One region of the Micromonospora sp. HM134 genome, then DNA from elsewhere that is predicted to be linked to it. Evidence: riboswitches for the same ligand, from Rfam matches in the RefSeq annotation. Region 1 holds a riboswitch; the other holds the start of a gene.
The links. A riboswitch is a leader RNA that binds a small molecule or an ion and turns the genes downstream of it on or off. The one in region 1 is predicted to bind cobalamin.

Region 1 (7,539 bases):
GACGCCCCGGCGGTAACCGATCGCGGCCAGGTCGTCGAGAACCTCCATTTTCGACCGGGACGCCTCGATGCTGGTGACGTCGGCGTCGAGCGCGTCGATGGCGGTGATCACCTCACCGAACTCGCTGTAGCACAGGTGGGTGTGGATCTGAGTGTCGTCGGCGACGCCGCCGGTGGCCAGCCGGAACGCGCCGACCGCCCAGTCCAGATAGGCCTTCTGGTCGGCCCGACGCAGCGGCAGGGTCTCGCGGAGGGCGGGTTCGTCGACCTGGATGATCCGGATGCCGGCGGCCTCCAGATCGTGGCATTCGTCGCGCAGCGCGAGTGCCACCTGGTCGGCGGTGTCGGCCAGGGGCTGGTCGGTGCGGACGAACGACCAGGCCAGGATGGTGACCGGGCCGGTGAGCATGCCCTTGACCGGACGGTCGGTCAGCGACTGGGCGTAGGTGGACCACGCGACGGTCATCGGTGCCCGGCGGGCCACGTCACCGTGGATGATCGGCGGTCGGACGCAACGGGACCCGTAGGACTGCACCCATCCGTGGGTGGTGGCGGCGAAACCGTCGAGTTGTTCGCCGAAGTACTGGACCATGTCGTTGCGTTCCGGCTCGCCGTGCACCAGCACGTCCAGGCCCAGCCGTTCCTGCAACCGGATGACCTGCTCCACCTCGGCGCGTATCCGCTGCGTGTAGCCGGCGTCGTCGAGAGTGCCGGCGCGGTGCGCGGCGCGGGCCCGGCGCAGCTCGGCGGTCTGCGGGAACGAACCGATCGTGGTGGTCGGCAGGTCCGGTAGCGTCAGCCGTTCCTGCTGGCGGGCGGCCCGCCCGGCGTAGTCGCCACGGTGCCGGTCGGCAGGGCGCAACGCCGCCAACCGGCCGCGCACGTCGTCGTGCCGCCACGCCGGCGGGGCGGGCGGCAACGGGGCCGGCAGGCTGGTGGTGCCGTCGCGTAGCGCCCGCCCGAGCAGGACCACCTCGTCGACCTTCTGCCGGGCGAACGCGAGCCGCGCGGACAACTCCGGGTCGAGGTGGGTCTCGGCCGACAGGTCGACCGGCACGTGTAGCAGCGAACAGGAGGTGGACACCGCCACGTGGTCGGCCAGTCCGGCGACCGTGGCACCGGCGGCGACGGCCGCCCGCAGATCCGTGCGCCAGATGTTGCGTCCGTCGACCAGGCCGGCGACGACGGTCGTGCCGCGCAGGGGACCGGCGGCGGCGAGCCGGTGCAGGTTGCCCGGGCCGGCGACCAGGTCCAGGCCGATCGCCTCGACCGGGGTGTCCAGCAGGGCCGGCAGGGCGTCGCCGAGGTCACCGAAGTAGGTGGCGACGAAGATCCGGGGACGGTGTGGCAGTTCCCCGAGACGTCGGTAGGCGTGCCGCAGGCCGTCGATCTCGGCCGTGGTGCGGTCGGCGACGTAGGCGGGTTCGTCCAGTTGGACCCAGGCCACGCCCGCGTCGGCCAGGGCGGTGAGGATCCGGGCGTACGTGTCGACCAGGTCGTCGAGCCGGGCGAACGGATCGTCGCCCTTGGCCAGCAGCAGGAAGGTGGCCGGACCCACCAGCACCGGTCGGGTGGCGATGCCCAGGTCACGTGCCTGCGCGTACTCGCTCAGCGCCTTCGCCGGGTCCGCCGCGAACACGGTGTCGGGCTCGATCTCCGGCACCAGGTAGTGGTAGTTGGTGTCGAACCACTTGGTGAGTTCCAGCGCTGGTGCGGCATCGACACCACGGGCCATGGCGAAGTAGGTGTCGAGTCGACCGAGGCCGAGCCGGGCGAACCGGCGGGGGACCGCCCCCACCGCGACGGCGGTGTCGAGCATGTGGTCGTAGTAGGAGAACGTGTTGGACGGGATCGCATCGAGGCGGGCGTCGCGCAGCGTCCGCCACACCTCGGCCCGCAGCCCGACGGCCACGGCCTCCAACTCGGTGGCGTCCAGCGTGCCGGCCCAGTACGCCTCGACGGCCTTCTTCCACTCGCGGTGGGCGCCGATACGGGGATAGCCGAGCACGGTGCTCTGCCCGAATGAGGTGGTCACAGATGGTCCTTCCCTCGCGGTGTCCGACGACCACCCGAGAGGAAGACGGATACGCCACGGCGTAACCGGCATTCCGCCCTGGCCCTCCCGAGAGGCCGCCGACGGCGCGCACCGGCGGCACGCGCAGCGCTGGCAGGTCTTCGGACTCGTGGGCGTGACACAGGGTCGCCTACTGGCCGTCGCTTCCCAGACCTTGCGGTCCAGTGCTTCGTTGACGGCGGTCGTTCCCACTCACCGCTGCGGGGCAGTCCCGGTCTCACACCGGGTTCCCTCTTACGACGTCTCACCCGCGCACGGGAGAGACGAACCAGCACTGCCCGCGATCCTACGGGCACCACGACGATGCCTCGGCCCGGGGTGCGGATCAGAAGGTCAGGAGTTCGACTCTGCTGGGACAGGGGCGTTCGGTTTGCCGTCCAGTACGCAGTTCCGCATTGCGCTTCCGTGCATCACTGCTCAGGAGCGGGTTCGGGGCGACTCCCGGGAAGTCGGCCCGACGCCGAGTGACTCCCGACTCAGGTCGGGCCCTCCGGGCGGGTCTTCACGCGGATGCCATCCCGCTGTCACCTTCCATCGAGGATGATGATTGCATCTGTCGTCGATGGTGACCGGGAGGCGTGGCATGTCAGGACCGACCACGAAGACGTCCGGGCCGGCCCGGCCCCGGGTGCGTGCCGTGACCTTGGCACTAGCCACGTTCGTCGGCGCAGCCCTCTCGGCGGGCATCGGGGGGACGGCGTCGGCGACGCCGCCGGGGATCCCGTCGAAGGCGACCGCGCAGGCGCAGCTCAACGCCCTCACCGTCGCCGCCGAGGGCTCCACCAGCGGCTACTCCCGGGACCTGTTCCCGCACTGGATCACCGTCAGCGGCAGCTGTGACACCCGTGAGCAGATCCTCAAACGCGACGGCACGTCGGTCGTGGTCAACTCCTCCTGCCAGGCCACGTCGGGGCGCTGGTACAGCCCGTACGACGGGGCGACCTGGACCGCCGCGTCGGACGTGGACATCGACCACGTGGTCCCTCTGGCGGAGGCGTGGCGCTCCGGGGCGAGTTCCTGGACGACCAGCCGCCGGCAGAGCTTCGCCAACGACCTGTCCGGCCCGCAGCTGATCGCGGTGACCGACAACGTCAACCAGTCCAAGAGCGACCAGGACCCCTCCACGTGGCAGCCTCCCCTGTCGTCGTACCGGTGCACCTACAGCAAAATGTGGATCACCGTGAAGTACACCTGGGGCCTGCGGCTGCAATCGTCGGAGAAGTCCGCCCTACAGACCATGCTCAACACCTGCTCCTCCTGACCGCCCGCCCGATCAGCGGCTGCGTCGGGCAACGCACCGGGTGACCGGAGCGGCAACGTGCAGGGGGGCCGGCAGTCCCGCCGAGGGCTTCGGGGAAGCCGCTCACCGTGGCGACACCTCGACCTGACCAGGACCCGCAGCACCCCCGCCACCCCGATGTCCTAGGACGCTTTAGGAGTGCCGCTCCTCAGCGGCCAGGCCAACGCCTGCCTGACGGACATCGTCACCGCGTACCTGGTGCACGGGCACCTGCCGAAGCACGACACGGCCTGCCAACAGCGCCGCTGGCGCGTCCCTCCGGTAACTGCCGACACGACAGCCGTTCACCGACCGGGCGGCTGCCCGGTGGTGCCCGCGGCCTCCGGCTCCGCGGTGTCCCGCGCCGGGCCGGCCGCGGCGTCCGGGCTCGCGGCGGTCTGCAACTGGTACGACCGGTAGGTCAGCCAGAGCGCGACCAGCCCGGCGACGGCTGCCGCCACGCTGGCGATCTGGTCGGCCAGGTCCGGGCCGAGCGCCAACACCCCGACGACGATGACCAGGACCGCCAGCCCGCCGAGCGCCACCGTGCGGACCTGCTGCCTGGCCAGGTGTGCCGTCCAACGGCGCGGAATCACCCTGATCACCAACTCCGCCAGGATGATCCCGGCCATCACCAGGATCGGCACCTGCCACGGCTCGACCTTCACGGACCCTCCTCCACCCGGTCTCCGGTCATGCGAGCGCCGCCTTCATGGCGGCGATGAACTCCGAGGTCAGGTCGGACTCACCGCGGAGCATCCGGGCGACGTGGTCGACGAAGACCTCGGCGAACGCGCGGTATCCCGGGTGCATCGGCCGGGGCCGGGCATTCTCCACCGCACCACGTAGTGCTTCCAGGTGCGGGATGACCGCCTGGAGGTTCCTGTCGTTGTAGGCCTCGGCCAGGGTCGGGGCGAAGCCGTGCCCGGCGAGGACCTTCTGGGCTGCGGTGCCGGTCATGAAGTTGATGAACCGGAGGGCCTGGTCGGGGTGGGGACAGGCACGCGCCAGGGCGAGGCTCTGGCCGCCGAGCACCCCGGACGTCAGCGGGTACACCTTGATCTTCCCGGCCAGCAGGTCAGGGTCTTTACGCTGCTGGAGTTCGCGGTACTTCACCGGCCAGTTGCGCATGAACGTCGGCCGGCCCTCCACGAACGTGTCCAGGCTGGCGTTCTCGTCGCTGGAGCGATTGACCTTCCCGGCCACGATGGCCGCCTGCAACGGTTGTAGCGCTCTCTGCCAGGGTTTCAGCTCGAACAGGATCTCACCGGTCGCGCTGAGCAGGTCAGTGTTCACCGACAGCGCGTGCTCCAGGATGTTGACCAGGAAACCCTCGTTGTAGTTGGACGAGTTGGGGCGCAGTTGGCCGACGAACGAGCCCTTGTCGGCAAGGGTGCCGAGGACCGTCGACAAGTTCACCACATCGGGCTGCTCGGTCCCGGGGTCGCGCCAGAACAGCATGCCGACATCGGTGTTGAGCGGCGCGGCCCAGTAGCTGTTCGAGGTGTCGTCGACCTGGTGGAGATCCTTCACCGACGTCAGGAAGTTCGGGTCGGTCAACCGGATCGGGGTGATCAGCTTCTGCGCGGCGAACTCGGGGATGTCGACGACGTCCAGGTTGAGGATGTCGGCACTGCCATTGCGGGCCGCCGTCAACAGCCTCGTGCGTTCATCGCCTGATCCACCCTCGACCTCGTCGGTGAACCGGGCCGGGGTATCGGGGTTGGCCTGGTTCCACATGTCCATCAGCAGCTTCCGTGCCCCGGTGGGGTCGGCCCCGGTGGCGAGCCGAAGCTCCACCGGTGGCGGGCGGTGTCCGCCCGGCAGCAGGTAGACCGCCGAAGCGCTCACTGCGCCGCAGGTCAGCACCCCGCTGAGAAAGGAGCGCCGCGAGTACTGCTCGGGCATGGTGCGGACTCCTTCGATCCAGGCCGGTCACACGTACGCAACGAGTCATTCATCACGTTACGCTTTGGCGCTGATAAATGCCGGGCCGGGCGGGAGCGGTCGGCGAAGCTCGTACTGTCGGAAACCGGATCGAGCGGCAGGGACGGCATCGGTGACCCCATGTGCCGACGCAATTATCGGCACTGGGATATGCGGCGACGAGGCGGCGTTGTCGGACCGCCGGATCGGCGGGACACGTCACGCCACGTCGACCGGCCACCTTCTACCCGGCGCCCCACCAGGCCAGCAGACGCCGCGCGAAGGCGCGGGTCTCGACGTCGCCGACGGTCATCCCGAAGTGGCCGCGGATCTCAGCCGCCAGGTACCCGCTGAGATCCCCCGCGCCGGCACCGGCGGACAGCCTCGACAGCAGCGGTGCGATCAGGCAGTCGTACTCGTCGACGTTCGCCCGCAGGTCGTGGACGCCGATGAAATCCCAGGCGTTGAGCAGCCGGCGAAGGCCGGCCGTGCGCTGTGCTGCGCTGCCGTGGGCGAGGCTCGTGAGGTCACCCCCCGGCGAGGCCGGCACGCGGGACAGGTGGTCACGGCACAGCAGACGGACCGAATTCGCCAGTTCCCGGTTGCCACGTTCCCCGTCCTGATCCCACTCGTCGGCGAGCACGTGCAGGTCCGTGAACGGACTGTGTCGGATCTCGTCGAGATCCCCACGCTCGCAGACGAAGGCGGAAACACGCTCGCTGACGGTGCGTTCGTCGATCGCACCGTCGACCAGCCGTTGCGCCAGCGTGGCCAGCCAGGTGTCCGCGGCCTCCGCCGCGGACGGAACGCGTACGCCCATCTCGTCGAGGGCGGCGGGGAGCAGCTCGCCGATCAGTCGGGTGTCGGTGCCGTCGAGCCCGGCAACTTCCCGCAGGGCCGGCCCGTCGTGCCCGTCGGCGAGCCAGTCCGCCGCGTACCAGGGCATCCGCTCGACGACCATGCGGCCCAGCACGTACTCGGCGGCAACCAGGTCCGGCGGCCTGCTCACCGGCCGGTCGCTGTTCCCGCTCGACCGTGCGGATCGGCGTGAGTGTCGCTCTGCCATGCCCTATATCCCCTCCGAGCCGACACGTCGACCGCTCATGCCACATACGGTGCCAGTGCTGACCATCCCTCATCAATCGGCAGAGCCCTGACCTGCCCACTTTTGCCCGTGATCGGACTACACAATCAACTGTCCTATAGCTGACACCTCCGGCGGGCCGCCCACCGTTTCTGCCGGTAGATGACCCGATCACCGTGGGTGATCAATGCGGGGGATGCGCTGTTCACCCGGCCATCTATTTCGGTTGATGGATGTCGCCTATCTTGCCACCAGAAGTTGCGTCTGAGGAGGCAGCATGTCGGGACCGCTCGACCGCCGCACCATCCGATCGAGGGTCTGGGCAGGTGCCCGGCTGCGCTCGACCGCGACGCTCGCCACCCTCGTCCTGCTGCTGGCCTTCGCCGTCCGGGCGGACCTGCCGGACATGGTCCCGGCCTCGGTCTCCTGCGACTCCATCGGCTACGCCTACGACGCCGCCGGACAACTGGCCGGGGTGCAGGACCAGGGCGGCCGGACCGCCCGCTACCGGTACGACCCCACCGGCAACACCACCTCGGTCAGCAACGACGGCACCCCCGCCCCCGCCCTGGCCCTGCTGTCGGTGGTGCCGGCCCGCGCCGCCGTCGGCACCGAGGTGACCCTGGAGGGCGGCTGCTTCTCCACGGTGGCGGCCGAGAACACCGTCGCGTTCAACGGCGTCCCCGCCACCGTCACCACAGCCACCGGCCGGCGTCTGGTCGCGCGGATCCCCGCCGCAGCGACCACCGGCCTGGTCACCGTCACCGTCGGCGGGGTCACCGCGACCAGCCCACAGTCCTTCGTGGTCACCGGGCCCGACGAGTCCGCGCCCACCGTCACCGCCGTGACGCCTTCCGTCGTGACGCCCGGCAGCACCGTCACCGTCACCGGAACCGGCTTCGCCGCCCAGACCGCCGACAACGCCGTCACCCTCAACCGCACCCGCGCCTTCACCTCGACCGCCGCCTCCGGCAACCTGACCGTCGAGGTCCCCACCGGCGTCGCCTCCGGCCGTATCGGCGTCCGCACCGCCCACGGCAGCGGGCAGAGCGCCGCCGACGTGTTCGTCGCGCCCGCCCCCTACACCGTGGCCGACGTGGCGCACACCGCCCGGGTCGCGCTCGGCGTCACCACCTCCGTGCCGATCCCCAGCGCCGGCGACATCGCGCTGGTCGTG
Region 2 (7,539 bases), 360 kb from region 1:
CTGCCCGCCCACCTGCTCAAGGGGGTCGCCACCGAGGACGACGTCCACGCCGTGCTGCGCGGCGTCCCGCACAACGTGACCATCGAGATGGACCTCGCGCTGTGGGCGCTCGCCTGCGCCGCCCGCGAGCACCGCGAGCTGCTCCTCGGCACGCCACCGGCCGAGCTGTCGGCCCGGTACCTGCGGGGCGCGCTCCCCGAGATCGGGCTGTCCACCTTCCTGTCCCGGTACGGCCACCGGGCGGCGGCCGAGGCCGACGTCGGGGTGCCGCGCTGGGCCGAGGACCCCACCCCGGTCTTCGCGGTGATCGCCAACTACCTGCGGCTGACCGATCCCGCGCAGGCACCCGACCGGCGCTTCGCCGAGGCCGCCGCAGCTGCCGGGGCCGCGCTGGACGAGCTGGCCTCCCGGGTCCGCCGACGTCGCCCGGTGCGGGGCCGGATCGCGGTCTTCCTGCTGCGGCGGGCACGACGGCTGGCGGGGCTGCGGGAGTCCGGCAAGTTCGCCGGGCTGTACCGGCTCCGGACCGTACGCGAGCAGTTGCTGCTCATCGGGGCGACGCTGTTCCCGACGGCGGACGACGTCATGTTCCTCACCCTCGACGAGGTCGAGGCGGCCCTCGACGGTGCCGACCTGACCGGGCTGGTCGCGCGACGACGGGCGACGCACCGGCGCGAGTTGCGCCGCCGGGCGGTGCCGGTGGCGCTGCTGTCCGACGGGACCGACGTGGAGAGCACCCTGCCGGCCCCCGCCGACGGGGCAGGTCTGCTGCGGGGCGTGGGGGCGGCGACGGGTAGGGTGACCGGCCCGGCCCGGGTGATCACCGACCCGGCCACCGCGCACCTCGAACCCGGGGAGATCCTCGTGACCGCCACCACCGACCTGGGCTGGACGCCACTGTTCCTGACCGCCGGGGCGCTGGTCACCGAGACCGGCGCGATCATGGCGCACGGCCCCACGGTGGCCCGCGAGTACGGCATTCCGGCCGTGATCAGCGTGCCGGGCGCCACGTCGCGGATCGTCACCGGTCAGGTGATCACCGTGGACGGTGCGGCCGGCACCGTGACGACGGCGCGGTAGGCCCCCGATGCCCAGGAAGGTCGATCCCCGTCAGCGGCGCACGCTGATCGCGGACGCGCTCATGCGGGTCGCCGCCGACCGGGGTCTGGAGGCGGTGAGCCTGCGGCACGTGGCCGCCGAGGCGGGGGTCTCCGCCGGCATGGTGCAGCACTACTTCACCACCAAGGACGAGATGATGGCGTTCGCGCTGTCCGTCGTCCGTGACCGGGGCCGGGCCCGGGTCGAGGCGGCGGTCGCGGCACTCGGCCCGGACCCGCAGCCCCGGCTGTTGCTGCGCACCCTGCTGGCGGCGTTGCTGCCGCTGGACGAGGCGGCACGCGGGGACGGGCGGGTGGCGTTGGCGTTCCTCTCCTGGACCGCCCTGCACCCGGCGGCGGCCCCCGGGCTGCGGCCGGACACCGCGCAACTGGTGGAGTTCATCGCCGGGCTGCTGCCGCAGCCACCGGCACCGCTCGCCGGCCGGGCGGAGGCGGCGTCGGAGGCCGCGGCGGGGCTGCTGGCGATGGTGGAGGGGCTGGGGGTGTACCTGCTCGGCGGGCAGTACACCCCGGCGCAGGCGACCGCGGTCCTCGACCACCAGTTGGACCTGCTCTTCGCCTGACCGCAGCTGACCGGCAGCCGGGGGTGGACGCCGTCGGCGTCCACCCCCGGCGACGTCAGGTGAGCAGGGCCGGCCGCAGCTCGCCGCCCACGTTGATCGTGCCGACCACCCGGTCGCCGGTGAGGTCGAAGACGTCGACCGTCCGGTTGGTGCGCATGAGTTCCCGCACCGACGGCGGCAGCGACGGAGGTTCCTTCATCGCCGCCCGGACGTCCCGGGTGGTCGAGATCAGTCGACCGACCAGCGACGCCCCGTCGTGGTCCACCCGCACCCGGCCGTACTCCCAGCCGCAGGTGGTGAGGTCGAGCACCTCGAACAGGCGGGCGAGCAGCGGATGGGGGTCGGTGCCCCGGACGAACTGCGCCGCCCGGGTGCCGACGACAGTGGTGGCGGCGGCGACGTGCACGTACGGGTGCAGGCCGCCCGGCAGCGCGAACAGCGGCCAGTGCAGCCGGCCACCCGCCTCGCGCCACAGCGGCCGGTAGTTGCGCCGGTCCACCGGGAACCGCTGGCCGGTACGCCGGTACAGCTCCGCCGTCTGGGCCAGCAGGTCCGCGTGGGCGGCGTCGGCGAACTCACCGACGATCGAGGCCGCCACCGCCAGGCCGTCGCCGTCGTCGAGCAGCCGGACCATCGCCGCCACCTGCTCGGCCGGGCGGACGGCCAGGTGCGCGCCGAAGCGCTGCCGTACCTCGGCCGACAGCGCCGCCTGCCGGACCGGATCGTCCTGGACCTGCCGGCCCCCGCCGCCCAGCACCCGCCCGAGCCATCCCATGTCGCCTCGTCTCCACCGCCGTCACCGACCGCAGCCATGCTAGTGCGGCCCTGCGTCAGAGATAGCGGACGCCGGTCAGTTCCTCGGCCGCCGTCCACAGCCGCCGGCCGACGGCGGGGTCGGTGGCCTCCCGGCTGGCCCGCACCTCGGTGACCGGCCCCCGGGTCTGGAAGAACCGGGCCGGGCCGAAGAACTGGCCGCCGTGGACCTGCGGGTCGGTGGCGGCGCGCAGTTGGGGCAGCGCACCCTGCTCGACCGGTTGGGTGGCCAGCAGGCCGAGCCGGGCGATCACCCGGCCGCGCCGGCCCTGGTGGGACCAGGCCCGGGGGGTCAGGTTGGTGCGGGTGACACCGGGATGGGCCAGCACGCTGAGCACCGGCGATCCGGTGGCGCGCAGCCGGCGGTCCAGTTCGATGCCGAAGACGGTGGTGGCGAGCTTGGACCGGCCGTACGCGCCGGCACCCCGGTAGCCGCGCTCCCCCATCAGGTCGGTGAAGTCCAGGTGCGCGCTGCGGTGGGTGATCGAGCTGAGGCTGACCACCCGGGCCGCCCGCGCCGCACCCAGATTGCCCAGCAGCAGACCGGTCAGCGCGAAGTGCCCCAGCAGGTTGGTGGCGAGGTGCAGCTCGTGGCCGTCGACGCTGGTCCGGCGCGGGCCGAGCAGCACCGCACCGGCGTTGTTGACCAGCAGGTCGAGCACCGGACGGTCGGCGGCCAGCGAGGCGGCGAATTCCCGTACCGAGGCGAGGGAGGCGAGGTCCAGTTCGCGTACCTCGGCGTCGCCGCCGATGTGACGGGCGGCCTGCCGGCCGGCGGCGGTGTCGCGCACGGCGAGCACGACCCGCGCGCCCCGGCGGGCCAGGGCGGTGGCGGTGACCAGGCCGAGGCCGGAGTTCGCGCCGGTCACGACGGCGGTGCGGCCGTGCTGGTCGGGGATGTGGTCGGCGGTCCAGGTCATCTGCTGCTCCCTGACGGTCGGGTGGGACCGCCGACGCTAGGGGCCGGCCGGGCGGGACCGGTCGTACCCGGTTGCCTAGGTCCCGCAGACCTACCCGCGCCGGTCCGGGCCGCGCCACACTGGCGACATGACCCACCCGTACGCCCGTGAACTCGGTGACTTCCTGCGCGCCCGGCGCGGCCGGCTGCACCCCCGCGACGTCGGCCTGGAGCCGGGCGGGCGACGCCGGGTCACCGGGCTGCGCCGCGAGGAGCTGGCGCTGCTGGCCGGGTTGAGCACCGACTACTACCAGCGGATGGAGCAGGGCCGGGAGGTACGCCCGTCCGACGACGTGCTGGACGGGCTCGCCGCCGCGCTCGGCCTCGACGACGCGGAACGCCGGCACCTGTTCACCCTGGCCCGTGCCGCCCGCCGGCCGCTGCCCGCCCGGGTCGACCACGGCCCGGAGCGGGTGCCGGAGAGCACCCGGCGGCTGCTGCGGGTGATGGACACCCCGGCGGTGGTGCTCGGCCGCCACCTGGACCTGCTCGCCTGGAACACGTGGGCGGTGGCGCTGCTCGGCGACCCGGCGGGCTACCCGCCGGACCGGCTCAACATGCTGCTGCTGATGTTCGACGAGGCGGCGACCGGTGCCCGGCGCTGCGCGGCCTGGGAGCGGCAGGCCATGGACTACATCGGCATGATGCGCGCCGCCGTCGCCACCGACCCCACCCACCCCCGGGCCACCGCCGTCGTCGGCGAGCTGAGCATCCGCAGCGCCGAGTTCCGGCGGCTGTGGTCCCGGCACGACGTGCGCGGATCGGTCAACGGCACCAAGACCTTCCAGGTCCCCGAGGTCGGTGACATCGTCCTGGACTGGGACACCTACCCGCTGCCCGGCAACCCCGGCCCGGTCATGCTGGTCTTCACCGCCGAGCCGGGCAGCGCCGACGCCGACGCGCTGCGGCTGCTGGCGTCACTGCGGGCAACCGGCCGGTCGGATGAGAGTTATCCGACACGCCGACGCGACATCTAGTGTTGCCTCTCCCCCATCCACGCCATATATGGTGTGCCACGCAGCTGGTTCGACCGGGCCCGGTGGTCCGGTCGAGGCAACAGGGAACCCGGTGGGAATCCGGGACTGCCCCGCAGCGGTAAGTGGGAACGACCGCCGTCATCGAGCACTGGACCGCGAGGTCTGGGAAGCGACGGCCAGTAGGCGACCGGACCCGGTCACGCCCGCGAGTCCGAAGACCTGCCAGTGCGCCGTGCGCTGCTGCGCGCGGCGGTCGGAGGTCGCGCGGGACGACCGACGCCAGCACCCGGGCCGGCCGCCGTGCCGCGCCCGTTGGCGTTCTCCCGCGTCCGATGGCCATCGGTGACAGCGAGGAGAGGTCATGACGAACGTAGCGGAGAGCCTACCGTCCGATGTCGACGGCGCGGGGCCACGCCGGCCGGCGATGCGGGTACGCAAGCGCGACGGCGACACCGAGCCGGTGGACGTCAACCGGATCGTCACGGCCGTCGCCCGATGGGCCGCCGACCTGGACGAGGTCGACCCGCTGCGGGTGGCCACCAGGACGATCAGCGGCCTCTACGACGGGGCGACCACCGCCGAGCTGGACAAGTTGTCGATCCAGACGGCGGCGGAGCTGATCGGCACGGAACCGCAGTACTCCCGGCTGGCAGCGCGGTTGTTGGCCGCGTACGTGGAGAAGGAGGTACGCGGGCAGGAGGTGACCTCGTTCAGCGAGTCCATCCGGTACGCCCACGGCCTCGGCCTGATCGCCGACGACACCGCCGCGTTCGTGGCCCGGCACGCCCGGCAGCTCGACGACGCCGTCGACCCGGCCGGTGACCTGCGGTTCGAGTACTTCGGGCTGCGTACGGTGGCCGACCGTTACCTGCTGCGGCACCCGCAGTCGCGGCTGGTGGTGGAGACGCCGCAGTACTGGCTGCTGCGGGTGGCCTGCGGGCTGTCCAGCACGCCCGACGAGGCGGTCGGGTTCTACCGGCTGATGTCGTCGCTGGCCTACCTGCCGAGTTCCCCGACGTTGTTCAACTCGGGCACCCGGCACACCCAGATGTCGTCGTGTTTCCTGGTCGACTCGCCGCGCGACGAACTGGACTCGATCTACGAGCGCTACCACCAGGTGGCGAAGCTGTCGAAGTTCTCCGGCGGCATCGGCATCTCCTTCACGCGGGTGCGCGGCCGGGGCGCGCTGATCCGGGGCACCAACGGCAGGTCGAACGGGATCGTGCCGTTCCTGAAGACCCTCGACGCCGGGGTGGCGGCGGTCAACCAGGGCGGCCGGCGCAAGGGGGCGGCCTGCGTCTACCTGGAACCCTGGCATCCGGACATCGAGGAGTTCCTGGAGCTGCGGGACAACACCGGCGAGGAGGCCCGGCGTACCCACAACCTCAACCTGGCCAACTGGATCCCCGACGAGTTCATGCGCCGGGTCGAGGCCGACGGCGAGTGGTCGCTGATCGACCCGTCGGACGCCCCGGAGCTGCCCGACCTGTACGGCGAGGAGTTCGACGCCGCGTACCGGGTCGCCGAGAAGAAGGCGGTCCGCACGGTGCGGGCCCGGGACCTGTACGGGCGGATGATGCGCACCCTGGCGCAGACCGGCAACGGGTGGATGACGTTCAAGGACCCGGCGAACCGGCTGTCCAACCAGACCGGCGTGCCGGGCAACACGATCCACCTGTCCAACCTGTGCACCGAGATCCTGGAGGTCAACAGCGACACCGAGACGGCGGTGTGCAACCTCGGGTCGGTCAACCTGGGCGCGCACCTCACCGACGACGGCGTCGACTGGGACAAGCTGCGCGGGACGGTCCGCACGGCGGTGGTGTTCCTGGACCGGGTGATCGACATCAACTACTACCCGGCCGAGCAGGCGGCGGTGTCGAACCCGCGCTGGCGGCCCGTCGGGCTGGGGCTGATGGGGCTTCAGGACGCGTTGTTCGCGCTGCGGCTGCCGTTCGACTCGGCCGGGGCCCGGGAGTTGTCCACCCGGGTCCAGGAGGAGATCTTCCTGACCGCCCTGGAGACGTCGACCGGTCTCGCCGAACGGTTCGGCGCGCACCCGGCGTACGCCGAGACCCGGGCCGCCCGGGGTGACCTGCACCCGGACCTGTGGGGGGTCGAACCCACCCAGGTCGACCGGTGGGTCGCGCTGCGCACCCGGATCGCGGCGCACGGCCTGCGCAACTCGCTGCTGGTGGCGATCGCCCCGACCGCCACGATCGCGTCGATCGCCGGCTGCTACGAGTGCATCGAGCCGCAGGTGTCCAACCTGTTCAAGCGGGAGACCATGTCCGGGGAGTTCCTCCAGATCAACACGTACCTGGTGCGGGAGCTGAAGGCGCGCGGGTTGTGGACGTCGGAGATCCGCGACCAGATCAAGCGGGCCGAGGGTTCGGTGCAGGGGATCGTCGACCTGCCCGCCGAGGTGCGGGAGCTGTTCCGTACCGCGTGGGAGCTGCCACAGCGGGCGCTGATCGACCTGGCCGCCGCGCGGGCGCCGTACATCGACCAGTCGCAGTCGCTGAACCTGTTCCTCAGCGCGCCTACCATCGGCAAGCTGTCCTCGATGTACCTGCACGCCTGGAAGTCCGGGCTGAAGACCACCTACTACCTGCGGTCGCGTCCGGCGACCCGGATCCAGCAGGCCACCGTCACCGTCGCCCCGGTCGTCGCGGCCGACGCCGAGGCGCTCGCCTGCTCCCTGGAGAACCCCGAGAGCTGCGAGGCGTGCCAGTGACCACCGTCGACGAACCCCGCACCGCCGGGCGGCAGCTGCTGCTCGACCCCGGCATGGACCTCACCCTGCGGCCGATGCGCTACCCGCACTTCTTCGACCGGTTCCGGGACGCCATCCGCAACACCTGGACGGTGGAGGAGGTCGACCTGCACTCCGACCTGGCCGATCTGGAGCGGCTGTCGCCGGCCGAGCGGCATCTGGTGTCCCGGTTGGTGGCGTTCTTCGCCACCGGTGACACGATCGTCGCCAACAACCTGGTGCTCAACCTCTACCAGCACGTCAACTCACCGGAGGGCCGGCTCTACCTGTCGCGGCAGCTGTTCGAGGAAGCCGTGCACGTGCAGTTCTACCTGAACCTGCTCGACACGTACGT

Region 2: it holds a riboswitch for cobalamin, as region 1 does, so the genes downstream of both, FJK98_RS13740 (ribonucleoside-diphosphate reductase subunit alpha) here and metE (5-methyltetrahydropteroyltriglutamate--homocysteine S-methyltransferase) in region 1, are expected to answer to the same signal.

What each region holds. Positions count from the first base shown of each region.
Region 1 is NZ_CP041061.1:2,807,528-2,815,066, forward strand. It holds gene metE (5-methyltetrahydropteroyltriglutamate--homocysteine S-methyltransferase) at 1-2,034, opposite strand, end outside; cobalamin riboswitch at 2,148-2,361, opposite strand; gene FJK98_RS12410 (HNH endonuclease family protein) at 2,657-3,334, shown strand; gene FJK98_RS12415 (hypothetical protein) at 3,658-4,020, opposite strand; gene FJK98_RS12420 (extracellular solute-binding protein) at 4,046-5,260, opposite strand; gene FJK98_RS12425 (hypothetical protein) at 5,523-6,287, opposite strand; gene FJK98_RS12430 (pre-peptidase C-terminal domain-containing protein) at 6,640-7,539, shown strand, end outside.
Region 2 is NZ_CP041061.1:3,166,852-3,174,390, reverse strand. It holds gene FJK98_RS13765 (PEP/pyruvate-binding domain-containing protein) at 1-1,080, shown strand, start outside; gene FJK98_RS13760 (TetR/AcrR family transcriptional regulator) at 1,088-1,681, shown strand; gene FJK98_RS13755 (hypothetical protein) at 1,737-2,456, opposite strand; gene FJK98_RS13750 (oxidoreductase) at 2,512-3,414, opposite strand; gene FJK98_RS13745 (helix-turn-helix transcriptional regulator) at 3,542-4,429, shown strand; cobalamin riboswitch at 4,458-4,671, shown strand; gene FJK98_RS13740 (ribonucleoside-diphosphate reductase subunit alpha) at 4,791-7,166, shown strand; gene FJK98_RS13735 (ribonucleotide-diphosphate reductase subunit beta) at 7,220-7,539, shown strand, end outside.